Regions from separate parts of the Crenobacter sp. CS_VA4 genome, predicted to be linked through region 4. Evidence: predicted binding sites of a transcription regulator. Region 4 holds the regulator's gene; each other region holds the start of a gene.

Region 1 (2,978 bases), on a different contig from region 4:
CGGGCGTCGTCTCGACCATGAGTGGACATAGTGACTCCTTGACGGCGCGGCCCGATCACGCGGCGCGCGCCGTGACTGTAGGTGTGTCACGGGCAACTTCATTCGTTATAGGGATCGTGTTTTTGATTTGTCTTCCGGCTGCGTCGATGACGCCTCACTGCCCGGTACCGGCGGCGGCATTCGGCGATGAATGGCATGCCACCAGGCAGTAAAACCGCCTTGAAAATGGCAAGGTCCACCCTGCCCCGAGCGTGCGGCAAGACAGGGGGTACGGCATGGCGTTAACCGGCCATGGCCAGAAGGAAGCTGGGGAACGGGGAATGACGACAAGGGCAGATGGGCAATGCTCGGGTTTCGATGAGGGCGGCAGGACCCCGCCGCCCTCGCCTACCGTTCGGTCAGGCGCTCGCTTCGGTCAGATAGTCCATATCCGCTTGGGACAGCCTAAGCTCGGTGGCCGAGATCAACGCTTTCAACTGCGGGACCGATGTGGCGCTGGCGATCGGCGCGGTCACCCCCGGGCGGTTCATCAGCCAGGCCAGCGCGACACTGGCCGGCGTGCTGCTGATCGCGTGCGCCACGTTGTCGAGGGCGCCCAGGATACGCAGGCCACGCTCATCCAGATACCTGCCGACCATGCCGGCGCGGGCGCTGCCGGCAAGGTCGGCCGAAGAGCGGTACTTGCCGGTCAGGAAGCCACTGGCCAGGGAGAAGTAGCTGATCACCGCGATGCCTTTTTCCTGGCAGGTCTGCGCCAGATCCGTTTCAAACTCGGCACGGTCGTACAGGTTGTACAGCGGCTGGAGGGTGGCGTAGCTTGCCAGCGCGTTGGCCTCGCTGATCGCCAACGCCTCGCTCAGCCGGTCGGCGCTGTAATTCGACGCGCCGATGGCGCGGACCTTGCCGTCCCGGATCAAGCGATCGAAGGCGGACAGGCTCTCTTCCAGCGGCGTGTCGGCGTCGTCCACATGGGCCTGGTACAGATCGATGTAATCGGTCTGCAAGCGACGCAACGACGCCTCGACGGCTTTCATGATGTAGGCCTTCGACAAGCCTTTCTGATTGGGCCCCATCTCGGAGCCGACCTTGGTCGCCAGGATGACCTGCTTGCGCTTGCCGCCCTTCTTGAACCAGCGCCCGAGTATCGTCTCGGATTCGCCGCCACGGTTGCCGGGGACCCAGCTGGAGTAGACGTCGGCGGTGTCGATGAAGTTGAGCCCCTTCTCGGCCATCTCGTCCAGAAGACGGAACGACGCGGTTTCGTCCAGCGTCCAGCCAAACACATTTCCGCCGAAAGCCAGCGGCGCAACGTCCAGGCCGGTCTTGCCAAGTTTGCGATGATTCATCGTGCATTCCTCATCAGGTATGACAACTCGGTCCAGACCGACACTGGCCCCGACCGAATAATCCATGATCCGCCGCCCCCAGGCCGGGGCCGGCATTCATCCGCTCCCAGACGCAGCAGGGAGCCTCTAAAAACCGACGCGAGCGGCACGCAGGCGAGGCGGACGGAGCGCAGAAACCGGAATGGACTCAATGTCCATGAGGATTTCGAGCACCGCCCAACGAAGCATCCGTGCTACGCAGCAGGTTTTTAGAGATTCCCAGCAGGGCCAGTCAGTCCCATAGGGGCGCCTCGCCGCGGCTAGCATCGTCGATGTGATAAACAAAGCCCAGATCCCGGCGGATATCCAGCCTGTTTTTGAGGCGGCGAAGCGAATCAGCACGGCCGACCGGCACGCAACTTGCTTGAATTAAGAGGCGCCCCCTTGCCATCCTAGCGACGGCACGAGAGGGGTCAGCGACTCTTAACCTGGTTCGGCCCATGCTACGCATCCTTCTCGTCAACGATACCGACAAGCCCATCGGCGAACTGCGCGAGGCCTTGTCGTGCGCCGGCTATTCGGTGGTCGCCGAGGTCGACGGCGCCGCCGCGCTGCTGCGTGCGGTCGAAGAGCTGAGCCCAGACGTGGTGATCATCGATACTGAGTCGCCATCGCGCGATACGCTCGAGCAGCTCGCGGTGATGGGCCAGGCCGCGCCGCGGCCGGTGGTGATGTTCGCCGAGCGCAGCGAGCCGCAGGCGATCCGCGATGCGGTCGGCGCCGGCGTAACCGCCTACGTCGTCGATCATGTGACGGCGGAGAGGCTCGCGCCGATCATCGACGTGGCGCTAGCGCGTTTCGAGGAAGAGGCGCGCCTGAAGAAGCGGCTGGCCGACGCTGAGCAGCGGCTCGCCGACCGCAAGCTGATCGACCGCGCCAAGGGCATCCTGATGAACAAACGCGGCCTCACCGAGGCCGAGGCCTACGAGGCACTGCGCAGCCAGGCGATGCGACAGGGCGAACGGATCGCCGAGGTGGCACGGCAGTTGATCGCGATGGCGAACCTGCTCGGCTGAGTACGAGGAAAGAATCTTATGTCGCACCTGTTCACCCACCAGCCCGGCGACCGGATCACCGGCTCGGATGCGCCGGAAAAAACCACCCTCAGGCTCGGCTTCGTGTCCCTGACCGACTGCGCGCCGCTGGTCGTCGCCAAGCAGCTCGACCTCGGTCGCCGCCACGGCATCACGATCGAGCTTTATCGCCAGCCATCGTGGGCGGCGGTGCGCGACAAGCTGCTCTCGGGCGAGCTCGACGCGGCGCACGCGCTGTACGGCCTCGTCTACGGGGTCGAGCTCGGCCTCGGCGGCCCCAAGGCCCCGATGGCGCTGCTGATGACGCTCAACCGCAACGGCCAGGCGATCACGCTGTCCACCCGGCTCGCGGCGGAACTCGACGCCGGTCGCCCGCTGCGCGAGCTGTTGGCCGCCGAGCCGCGCCGGCCGGTGTTCGCGCAGACCTTTCCGACCGGCACACACGCGATGTGGCTGTACTACTGGCTGGCGGCGCAGGGCATCGATCCGCTCGCCGAGGTGAAGAGCGTGGTGATTCCGCCGCCGCAGATGAGCGACGCGCTGGCGTCGGGCGTGCTCG
Region 2 (2,978 bases), on a different contig from region 4:
GATCATCGCCGCGAGCGGGATCAGCACCACGTAGCCGAGTTCCGACGCGGTGTTCGACACGATGCCGGCGAACACCACGGTCACCGTCACCATGCGGCGCGACGCACTCATCACCAGGCCGCGCATCGCGGCGGACAGCAGGCCGGAATGCTCGGCGACGCCGACGCCGAGCAAGGCGACCAGCACGGTGCCGAGCGGCGCGAAGCCGGTGAAGTTGCCGATCAGGTGGGTGACGATCTTGGCCAGGCCCTCGCCGGTCAGCAGGCTGACCACGGCGATGGTGTCGCCGGCGTTCTCAGGACGCGGGTCGAGCACTTCGACGCCGAAGTGCGCGCCGAGCGCGGATATGCCCAGCACCGCCAGGCAGAACAGCGCAAACAGGGTCACCGGGTGCGGCAGCAGGTTGCCGAGCCACTCCACGGTGTCGAGGAAGCGGGCCATCGCGTTCTTGCGCGACGGCAGCGTCGTTGGTGGTGCACTCGCCATGGTTGTCCTCTCTCGACCGGATGTAACGACTTGTACGTTATGTAACGAAATGTAAATTTTTGCGTTCGAAAAATTAGCAAGAAATGCGTTGTCGGACAAACAGATTCGACTCGAATGGCGAGTTATAACGTGAAAAAACAACAGACAAGGCGATGATTACAAAAACGAAATTGACAATATTAGAAAACCAATAAATAGCTTCGCCACATTTATCGATAACGCGATTTCAGCAATAAAATGCTGAAAGTATCGATTGCGGACGATCCGCCGTTCGACAAGCCGCTCGCCCGGCCCAGCGATCGAGCTGGGCCAACCAAGAACGGTGCCGCGCGACGCCGGCAACCTGACCGTCCGGAATCTGTCATATCATGGGCGCGCCCCGCCCGCCCGCCGACGCCGGTTCGGCCAACCCGAATGCCCTGACCCGATAATTGCCCTGCCCGATGAAACGACTGCTTGCCCTCGCCGTTCTACTTGCCTCGTCCGCCCACGCCGCGCCGATCTATAAGTACGTCGACCAGAACGGCAACGTCACCTACACCAACGTGCCGGTGCCAGGCGCGCAGCAGATCCGCCTGAATCCGCTGCCGAGTTACTCGCCGCCGACCGCCTCCTCGCGTTCCGCTCCTCGCCCGCGTAGCAGCGCCGGCACCAGCGGCTCGGCGCAGGTCGACCCGGGTACACAGAAGCAGCGCGACGTCGGCCGTCGCCAGATCCTCGAACAGGAGCTCGCCAACGAGCAGAAGGCGCTGGCCGACGCGCGCCAGGCGCTGATCGACGGCCAGGCGGTGCGCAACGGCAACGAGCGCAATTACGCGAAGTACCAGGAACGGATCCAGAAACTGCAGGACGCGGTGACCGACCGCGAGAAGAACATCCAGGCCTTGCAGCTGGAATTGAGCCGCTGACCCTACCCCTACCCGCACCGCTTTGCGGCACGCACCGCCCCCGACCGGGCACGCGCCGAGCAAATGCACCAAAATAGTGCATACTAAAGCCAGTTCCACTCCGATAATGAGGACTGGCCCGGGCTCGCTTCTTGCTTAGTATCAGGTCAACCCCCACCAGACGACCTGCCATGATGCCTTCCGTTTACGCTGGTCTGGAATTGCTCGACACCCCGGTGCTGGTCTGCCAGGCCGACGGCACCATCGTCTACGCCAACCCGGCGTCCGAAAACCTGCTGACGCTCGGCCGCAAGGAACTGGCGCGCCACCCGCTGTACGCGCTGTTCGCCGAACCGGCGCCGCTGATCAGCGCGCTGTCCACCGCGCTGGCGCACCACGCCAGTTTCATCGAGCACGACCTGGAGCTGCCGCTCGCGCACAGCGACGCCGCGCTGCACATCGCGCTGACCGTCACACCGGTCGACACCGAGCTGGCGCTATTGGAGCTGCGCCCGCTCGACCAGCAGCTGAAGATCGCCAACGAGGAGCGGCTGCTACTGCAGCACCAGGCCAACCGCGAGCTGATCCGCAATCTCGCGCACGAGATCAAGAACCCGCTCGGCGGCATCCGCGGCGCGGCGCAGCTGTTGGAGCACGAGCTGGCCGACCGGCCCGAGCTGAAGGAATACACCGAGGTGATCAAGGAAGAGGCGCTGCGCCTGCAGAGCCTGGTCGACCGGCTGCTGGCGCCGCACCGCCGCCACCACGTCAGCGAGGTGAACATCCACGAGGTGCTCGAGCGAGTGCGTAGCATCGCCTTGGCCGAAACCCGCGACGGGCTCTCGATACTGCGCGACTACGACGTCAGCCTGCCTCCGCTGCTCGCCGACAAGGAACAGCTGATCCAGGTGGTGCTGAACCTGGTGAGGAACGCGGTGCAGGCGATGGACGGCCGCGGCGAAATCGTGCTGTCGACCCGGGTGGCCCGCCAGGTGACGATCGCACGGGTGCGCCACCCGCTGGCGCTGCGCCTGTCGATCACCGACAACGGCCCGGGCATTCCCGAGGCGATCCGCGAACACATCTTCTACCCGCTCGTTACCGGCCGCGCCGAGGGCACCGGCCTCGGCCTGACGCTGACGCAGGCCTTCGTGCACCAGCACGGCGGCAGCATCGAATTCGACTCCCATCCGGGCCACACCTGCTTCACCGTCCTGCTGCCGTTCCGCGACGACGATGCCACGAGGAAACCATCATGACTCAAGCCGTCTGGATCATCGACGACGACAAGGCGATCCGCTGGGTACTGGAGAAGGCGCTCAGCCGCGCCGGCATCGCCTACCAGAGCTTCGAGCGCGCCGATGACGCGCTGTCCGCCTTGCCGCTGGGCGCTCCGCGCGCGATCGTCTCCGACATCCGCATGCCCGGCACCGACGGGCTGAAGTTTCTCGCCGCGGTCAAGGCCGACTACCCGGCGCTGCCGGTGATCATCATGACCGCGCACGCCGACCTCGACTCGGCGGTGGCGTCGTTCCAGGGCGGCGCGTTCGAGTACCTGCCCAAGCCGTTCGACATCGACACCGCGGTGCAGCTGATCGAACGGGC
Region 3 (2,978 bases), on a different contig from region 4:
CAGCGGCGACAGCAGGTGGCCTTCCAGATGGTGCACGCTGATCACCGGGATGCCTAGGCCGAACGCCAGCGCGTTGGCGTAGCTCGCGCCGACCAGCAGCGCGCCGCCGAGGCCCGGGCCTTCGGTGTAGGCGATCGCGTCGAGGTCGGCCAGCGTCTTGCCGGCTTCGGTGAGGCAGGCCTCGGTCAGCGGCACCACGCGGCGGATGTGGTCGCGGCTGGCGAGCTCGGGCACCACGCCGCCGTACTCGGCGTGCATCGCCATCTGCGTGTGCAAGTGGTGCGCGATCAGGCCGGCGTCGGTGTCGTACAGCGCGACCCCGGTCTCGTCGCAGGAAGATTCAATACCCAGTACCAACATGGCGGTCATCAAAGCAAGTCAAGATCACCATTTTACCGGCGATTGTTGGTTCTCCCAAACCGGGATGCTAATCTATGCCGTTAGCTTTAAATAACAAGGCAGAGAGACAATGAAAGGCAGATTGAAGTGGGTGGACGGCGTGTGCTTCATGGGCGAGACCGGCAGCGGCCATGCGGTGGTGATGGACGGCGCGCCGGAGGGCGGCGGCCGTAACCTCGGTCCGCGCCCGATGGAGCTGCTGCTGATGGGTGCCGCCGGCTGCACCAGCTACGACGTGATCGGCATCCTGAAGAAGTCGCGCCAGGACGTGCGCGACTGCTGGGTGGAGATGGACGCCGAGCGCGCCGACACCGAACCGAAGGTGTTCACCAAGATCCACTTCCATTTCGTGGTGGTGGGGCGTGGGCTGAAGCCGGAAGTGGTGGAGCGCGCGATCAAGCTGTCGGCCGAAAAATACTGCTCGGCGTCGATCATGCTCGGCAAGACCGCCGACATCACGCACGACTTCGAGCTGCGCGAAGACGCTTAAGACTCAACGGGCCGGGCCGCCTATATGGTGGCCCGTTGTGTTTTGCCGTTTGCCATTGGCATGATATTGTCGCTGACTAGGTTGTGGTGGTGATTATTTGATTGTCGTCGAGGATTGTTGCGTCAGGCTTTCTGGCATGGTTTCGGCCAACATTGCCGGTGGGTTTGTCGCTGTTTGGCGACAAATTGCCGGCAAGGGGCGGCAAATTTTGCCGGTGAGTGGTGAGTCCTTTTAAATTGCCGGCTTATTTGTATGTAATTGCTGAATGGCGGAGTGTTAAATTCGTCTGGCATGAATAATGCTTAAAGCTGCGGAGTTTTGGAGAAACCTACTTATGCTCGACAAGATCGCCAAGCATTTCGACTTTCAGCAGCGCGCCCTCGACGTGCGTGCCAAGCGTGCCGAGGTGATTGCCAGCAACATCGCCAACTCCGATACGCCGTACTACAAGGCCATGGACCTGGACTTCAAGGCGGCGATGCAGGCCGCCAACGGTGAGCAGAAAACGCTCGCTATGGTCACGACCAGCCCACAGCACATCAGCGGTGGTGGTTTGCCCGGTTTTGATGACAAGGCCGCGCTGATGTATCGCTCGCAGGTGCAACCCAGCCTCGACGGCAACACCGTCGATATGGACATCGAGCGGGGCCAGTTCACCGACAACGCCATGAAGTACCAGGCCAGTCTGACATTCCTCAACCGCCGCATCGCCGGCTTGTCCGAAGCGATCAAGGGAGGCCAGTAATCAATGTCGCTTTCTAATGTGTTCTCGATAGCCGGTTCGGCGCTGACGGCACAGTCGATGCGCCTGAACCTGATCGCCAGTAATATCGCCAACGCCGACAGCTCCACCAGTGCGACCGGCGAGCCGTACAAGGGGCGTCACGCCATCTTTACCGTGACCCCGGTGTCGGCCAACGAGCCGCGCATTGCCGGCGTGCGAGTGACCTCGGTGGTGGAAAATCAAAGCTTGCCGCGGCTGAAGTATGACCCGAGTAACCCGCTGGCCGACGCCAAGGGCTACGTCACCATGCCGAACGTCAATCCGGTCGAGGAGATGGCCGACATGATCTCGGCGTCGCGCTCGTACCAGACCAACGTCGAAATGATGAACACCACCAAGACTCTGCTGCAGAAAACCCTGCAGCTGGGTTCTGCCTGAGGCGAGGCTTAGCAGATGGCTATCGATAGCGTAAACAACAACACGACGACGTCGGGCAGTTCCGGTGGCCCGCTCAAATCGAGCAGCGCCGCGGACATCCAGAACCAGTTCCTGAAGCTGCTGGTGACCCAGCTGCAGTCGCAGGACCCGCTCAACCCGATGGACAACAGCCAGATGACCAGCCAGATGGCGCAGATCAGCTCGGTCAGTGGCATCGAAAAGCTCAATGGGACGATGGGGCAGTTGCTGCAGTCGCAGTTTGCGTCGCAGTCGATGATGGCGACCTCGTTGGTCGGCCACCAGGTGATGGTCGCCGGCAACAGTCTCGCTTACGACGGTACCAACAACGCGAAGGGCGGCGTGGTGCTGAACGATGCGGCGAAGTCGCTGACGATTACCGTCCAAGACAGCACCGGCAAGGTGGTCGATACCGTACAGGTCGCCTCGCCGCAGGCGGGGCTGAACAACTTCGCTTGGGACGGTACCGACTCGAACGGCAACAAGCTGCCGGCCGGCAAGTACACCTTCAGCGCCAATGCGGCCAAGCAGGACGGCACCGCGGTGCAGGCCACCGCCTACGGTTATAGCAACGTCAATGCGGTGACCTGGAACCAGGGCGTGCCGTATCTGGTGACTGGTGACGGCAAGCAGTACGGTTTGGGCGATGTGGTGCAGTTGACCTGACCTTCGACCCGACAACGTAACGCATAACAACGACAGAACAGAACTTCAGAATCCAGGAGTGCGGCAATGGGCTTTCAGCAAGGTTTGAGTGGTGTAAACGCTGCGGCAAAGCAGCTTGATGTGATCGGCAACAACGTAGCCAACGCCTCGACGGTCGGCTTCAAGGCGTCGCGCGCCGAATTCGCTGACATGTACGCCGGCGGGGTCGGTGGGGTCGGCTCGAACCAGGCGGGGATCGGCTCC
Region 4 (2,978 bases):
GAATCACAAAAAACCGGCCAATTCTACGCCGAGGCAAGGCGGCTCGAAAGGGGCAGCCGGAAAAACAAAAACGGGAACCGCTGGTTCCCGTTTGCGTCAGGCGACGATCACAGCGTGCCTTCTTCGACCTGTGGCTGCGGGATAGGTGCCCGGCGTTGGTCCTGCTTTTCCTTGTGGCGCAGCACTTGGCGGTCGAGTTTGTCGACCAGCGCATCGATCGCGGCGTACATGTCCGAATCGGTGGCTTCGACATGGATGTCCTTGCCGGACAGATGTACGTTGACTTCGGCTTTCTGTATCAGTTTGTCGACAGAGAGGGTTACCGCTACATCGATCACGTTGTCTACGTGGCGGGTGACTCGATCCAGTTTGCTTTCGACATAGTCGCGTAGCGGCTGGGTAACTTCGAGGTGGAGACCGGTCAGTTTGAAGTTCATACCCTACTCCTTTTGGTGAAAACCGCCTGGCTTATCGTGCCTGGCAAGTGAGTGGTCCCTTATTGGATGGGTACAGCAGCGCTGGTTTTAAAGGGGCTACCTATAGTTTTTTGCGTTGGTTGACGGGCGGGATCTGCATCGCCTCGCGGTATTTGGCCACGGTGCGGCGGGCAACCTGTATGCCCAGCTTGGCCAGTTGGTCGGCGATGGTGCTGTCGGAGAGGGGGCGTTCGGCGTCTTCGCTGTCGATCATCTGGCGGATGCGCGCCTTGATCGCGGTGGCCGAGCACTCGCCGCCACCGTCGGTGTCGAGGGCACTGCCGAAGAAGTATTTGAGTTCGAATAAGCCGCGCGGACTCAGCAGATACTTCTGCGTAGTGACCCGGGACACGGTGGATTCGTGCAGTCCCAACTGGTCGGCGATGTCCCGCAAAATCAGCGGTCGCATCGCCACTTCGCCCTGTTCAAAGAACGCATGCTGCTGTTCGACAATAGCTTCCGACACTTTGAGAATAGTGTCAAATCGCTGTTGGATGTTCTTGATCAGCCACTTTGCCTCTTGCAGGCGGCCGGACAACTCGCCGGCGTTCTGGCGGCTCTCGGTGACGGTGCGAGCGTACATTGGGTTAATGTTGAGGCGCGGTACGGCATGCTGGTTCAGTTCGGCGAACCAGCGGCCCTTGCGCTTCCTGACGATCACGTCCGGGATCACGTAATGGGTCTCGCCCTCGCCGAAACCGGCGGCCGGGTGCGGGTTCAGTCGGCCGATCAGCGCCTGCGCGGCGCGCAGCGTGTCGTCGTCGGTGGCCAACAGTTTCTTCAGTTTGCCGAAGTCGCGGTTGCCGAGCAGCACCAGGTGGTTGCGCACGATCGCCTGGGCCAGCGCGTGGCCGGGCATGGCTGGGTCGAGGCGGGCCAGCTGCAGCGTCAGCGACTCCGACAGGTTGCCGGCGCCGACGCCGGCCGGGTCAAACTGGCGCAACAGCGCGAGGCCGACCGCCAGTTCGTCCTCGTCCACCTCCAGCTCGGCCGGCAGATTGGCCGCCAGCTCGTCGAGGCCGACGCTGAGGTAGCCGTCCTCGTCCAGCTCTTCGATCAGCAGCGTGACGATGGCGCGGTCGCGCTCCGGCAGCGACAGTTCGCCGAGCTGGGCGAGCAGGTGCTGGCGCAAGGTGACTGGGCAGGCCACGTTGAACAAGGGGTCGGGGTTGTCATCGTCGCCGTCGCGCGAACCGCCCTTGCCGCCGCCCCAGTCGGTCAGCTCGGCGCCGAGCGTGTCGCGCTCCTCGTTGCTGTTACTGCTCTCGTCGAAAGTCTGGTTGTCTTGCGTCGTATCGGCGGCATTGTCCGCCGGGCTGTCGCCGGTGGCCTGCATGTCGCCGCCGTGGTCGTCCGGCCGCTCCAGCAGCGGGTTGTCGAGCAGGAAGCGCTCGACCTCGGCCTGCAGGTCGAGGGTGGACAACTGCAGCAGTTTGATCGACTGCTGCAGTTGCGGGGTCAGCGTCAGTTGCTGCGCGACCTTCAGTTGCAAGGCTTGCTTCATGCCAACCGCCGTTTCCTCTCTTAGAGGTGGAAGTGTTCGCCCAGGTACACTTCGCGCACTCTTTCGTTGGTGACCAGCTCTTCGGGCAGTCCCGAGGCCAGCACCGCGCCTTCGCTGATGATGTAGGCGCGATCGCAGATGCGCAGCGTTTCGCGCACGTTGTGGTCGGTGATCAGTACGCCGATGCCGCGCTCGCGCAGGAAGGAAATGATCTTCTGGATGTCGATCACCGCGATCGGGTCGACGCCGGCGAACGGTTCGTCGAGCAGGATGAAGCGCGGTCGGGTGGCCAGCACCCGGGCGATCTCGACCCGGCGCCGTTCACCGCCGGACAGCGCCAGCGCGTTGCTTTCGCGCAGGTGGGCGACGTTCAGGTCGTCGAGCAGCAGGTTGAGCTCGTTTTCCAGCTGCTCGCCCTTCAGGCCGCTGATCTCGAGCACCGCGCGGATGTTGTCCTCGACCGTCATCTTGCGGAAGATCGACGCTTCCTGCGGCAGGTAGCCCAGGCCCATTCGAGCGCGCTGGTGGATCGGCAGGCTGGTGATGTTCCGGCCATCGAGGTGGATCACGCCGTCATCGGCGGCGATCAGGCCGACGATCATGTAGAAGCTGGTGGTCTTGCCGGCGCCGTTCGGGCCGAGCAGGCCGACCACTTCGCCGCTCTGGATGTCGAGCGACACGTCGCGCACGACGCTGCGCTTCTTGAAGCGCTTTTTCAGGTGGGCAACGGTGAGAACGCTATTGGTCATGGTTTGCTGCTGCCGGTCTTGCCGCCGCCGGTGGTCTGCGGCTGCAGGATGACGGTAACGCGGCCGCTGTTCGGACCGCTGGCGCTGCCGCCTTTCACCTCGTACTGTTCGCTGTCGGTGTTGTAGGTAATCACGTTGCCGACCACCAGATCCTCATTGCGCTTGACGCGGGCGTTGCCGGTGAGCACCGCCAGGTTGGTGATGGTGGTGTAGTCGAGGCGGCTGCCCTGGCCCTCGATCCACTCGTTC

What was found. The regulator sigma-54, encoded in region 4, starts transcription at its own class of promoters, with help from an activator protein. The targets are predictions, from matches to a motif close to CTGGCACGCTTCATGCTT.
Region 1: a site for sigma-54 is predicted at 1,734-1,751, ahead of ACZ2IA_RS16305 (ANTAR domain-containing response regulator). Genes of this name have one in related genera too.
Region 2: a site for sigma-54 is predicted at 1,514-1,531, ahead of glnL (nitrogen regulation protein NR(II)). Genes of this name have one in related genera too.
Region 3: a site for sigma-54 is predicted at 1,176-1,193, ahead of flgB (flagellar basal body rod protein FlgB). Genes of this name have one in related genera too.

What each region holds. Positions count from the first base shown of each region.
Region 1 covers NZ_JBVMAE010000018.1:25,303-28,280, forward strand. Annotated here, with positions in the region: gene ACZ2IA_RS16295 (sorbitol dehydrogenase family protein) at 1-29, opposite strand, end outside; gene ACZ2IA_RS16300 (aldo/keto reductase) at 399-1,346, opposite strand; gene ACZ2IA_RS16305 (ANTAR domain-containing response regulator) at 1,826-2,401, shown strand; gene ACZ2IA_RS16310 (CmpA/NrtA family ABC transporter substrate-binding protein) at 2,420-2,978, shown strand, end outside.
Region 2 covers NZ_JBVMAE010000008.1:70,247-73,224, reverse strand. Annotated here, with positions in the region: gene ACZ2IA_RS09640 (AbgT family transporter) at 1-486, opposite strand, end outside; gene ACZ2IA_RS09635 (DUF4124 domain-containing protein) at 930-1,394, shown strand; gene glnL (nitrogen regulation protein NR(II)) at 1,565-2,632, shown strand; gene ntrC (nitrogen regulation protein NR(I)) at 2,629-2,978, shown strand, end outside.
Region 3 covers NZ_JBVMAE010000004.1:44,413-47,390, reverse strand. Annotated here, with positions in the region: gene tsaD (tRNA (adenosine(37)-N6)-threonylcarbamoyltransferase complex transferase subunit TsaD) at 1-360, opposite strand, end outside; gene ACZ2IA_RS04925 (OsmC family protein) at 470-889, shown strand; gene flgB (flagellar basal body rod protein FlgB) at 1,224-1,634, shown strand; gene flgC (flagellar basal body rod protein FlgC) at 1,638-2,051, shown strand; gene ACZ2IA_RS04910 (flagellar hook assembly protein FlgD) at 2,067-2,735, shown strand; gene flgE (flagellar hook protein FlgE) at 2,802-2,978, shown strand, end outside.
Region 4 covers NZ_JBVMAE010000028.1:4,622-7,599, reverse strand. Annotated here, with positions in the region: gene hpf (ribosome hibernation-promoting factor, HPF/YfiA family) at 108-437, opposite strand; gene ACZ2IA_RS18845 (RNA polymerase factor sigma-54) at 538-1,980, opposite strand; gene lptB (LPS export ABC transporter ATP-binding protein) at 2,001-2,729, opposite strand; gene lptA (lipopolysaccharide transport periplasmic protein LptA) at 2,726-2,978, opposite strand, start outside.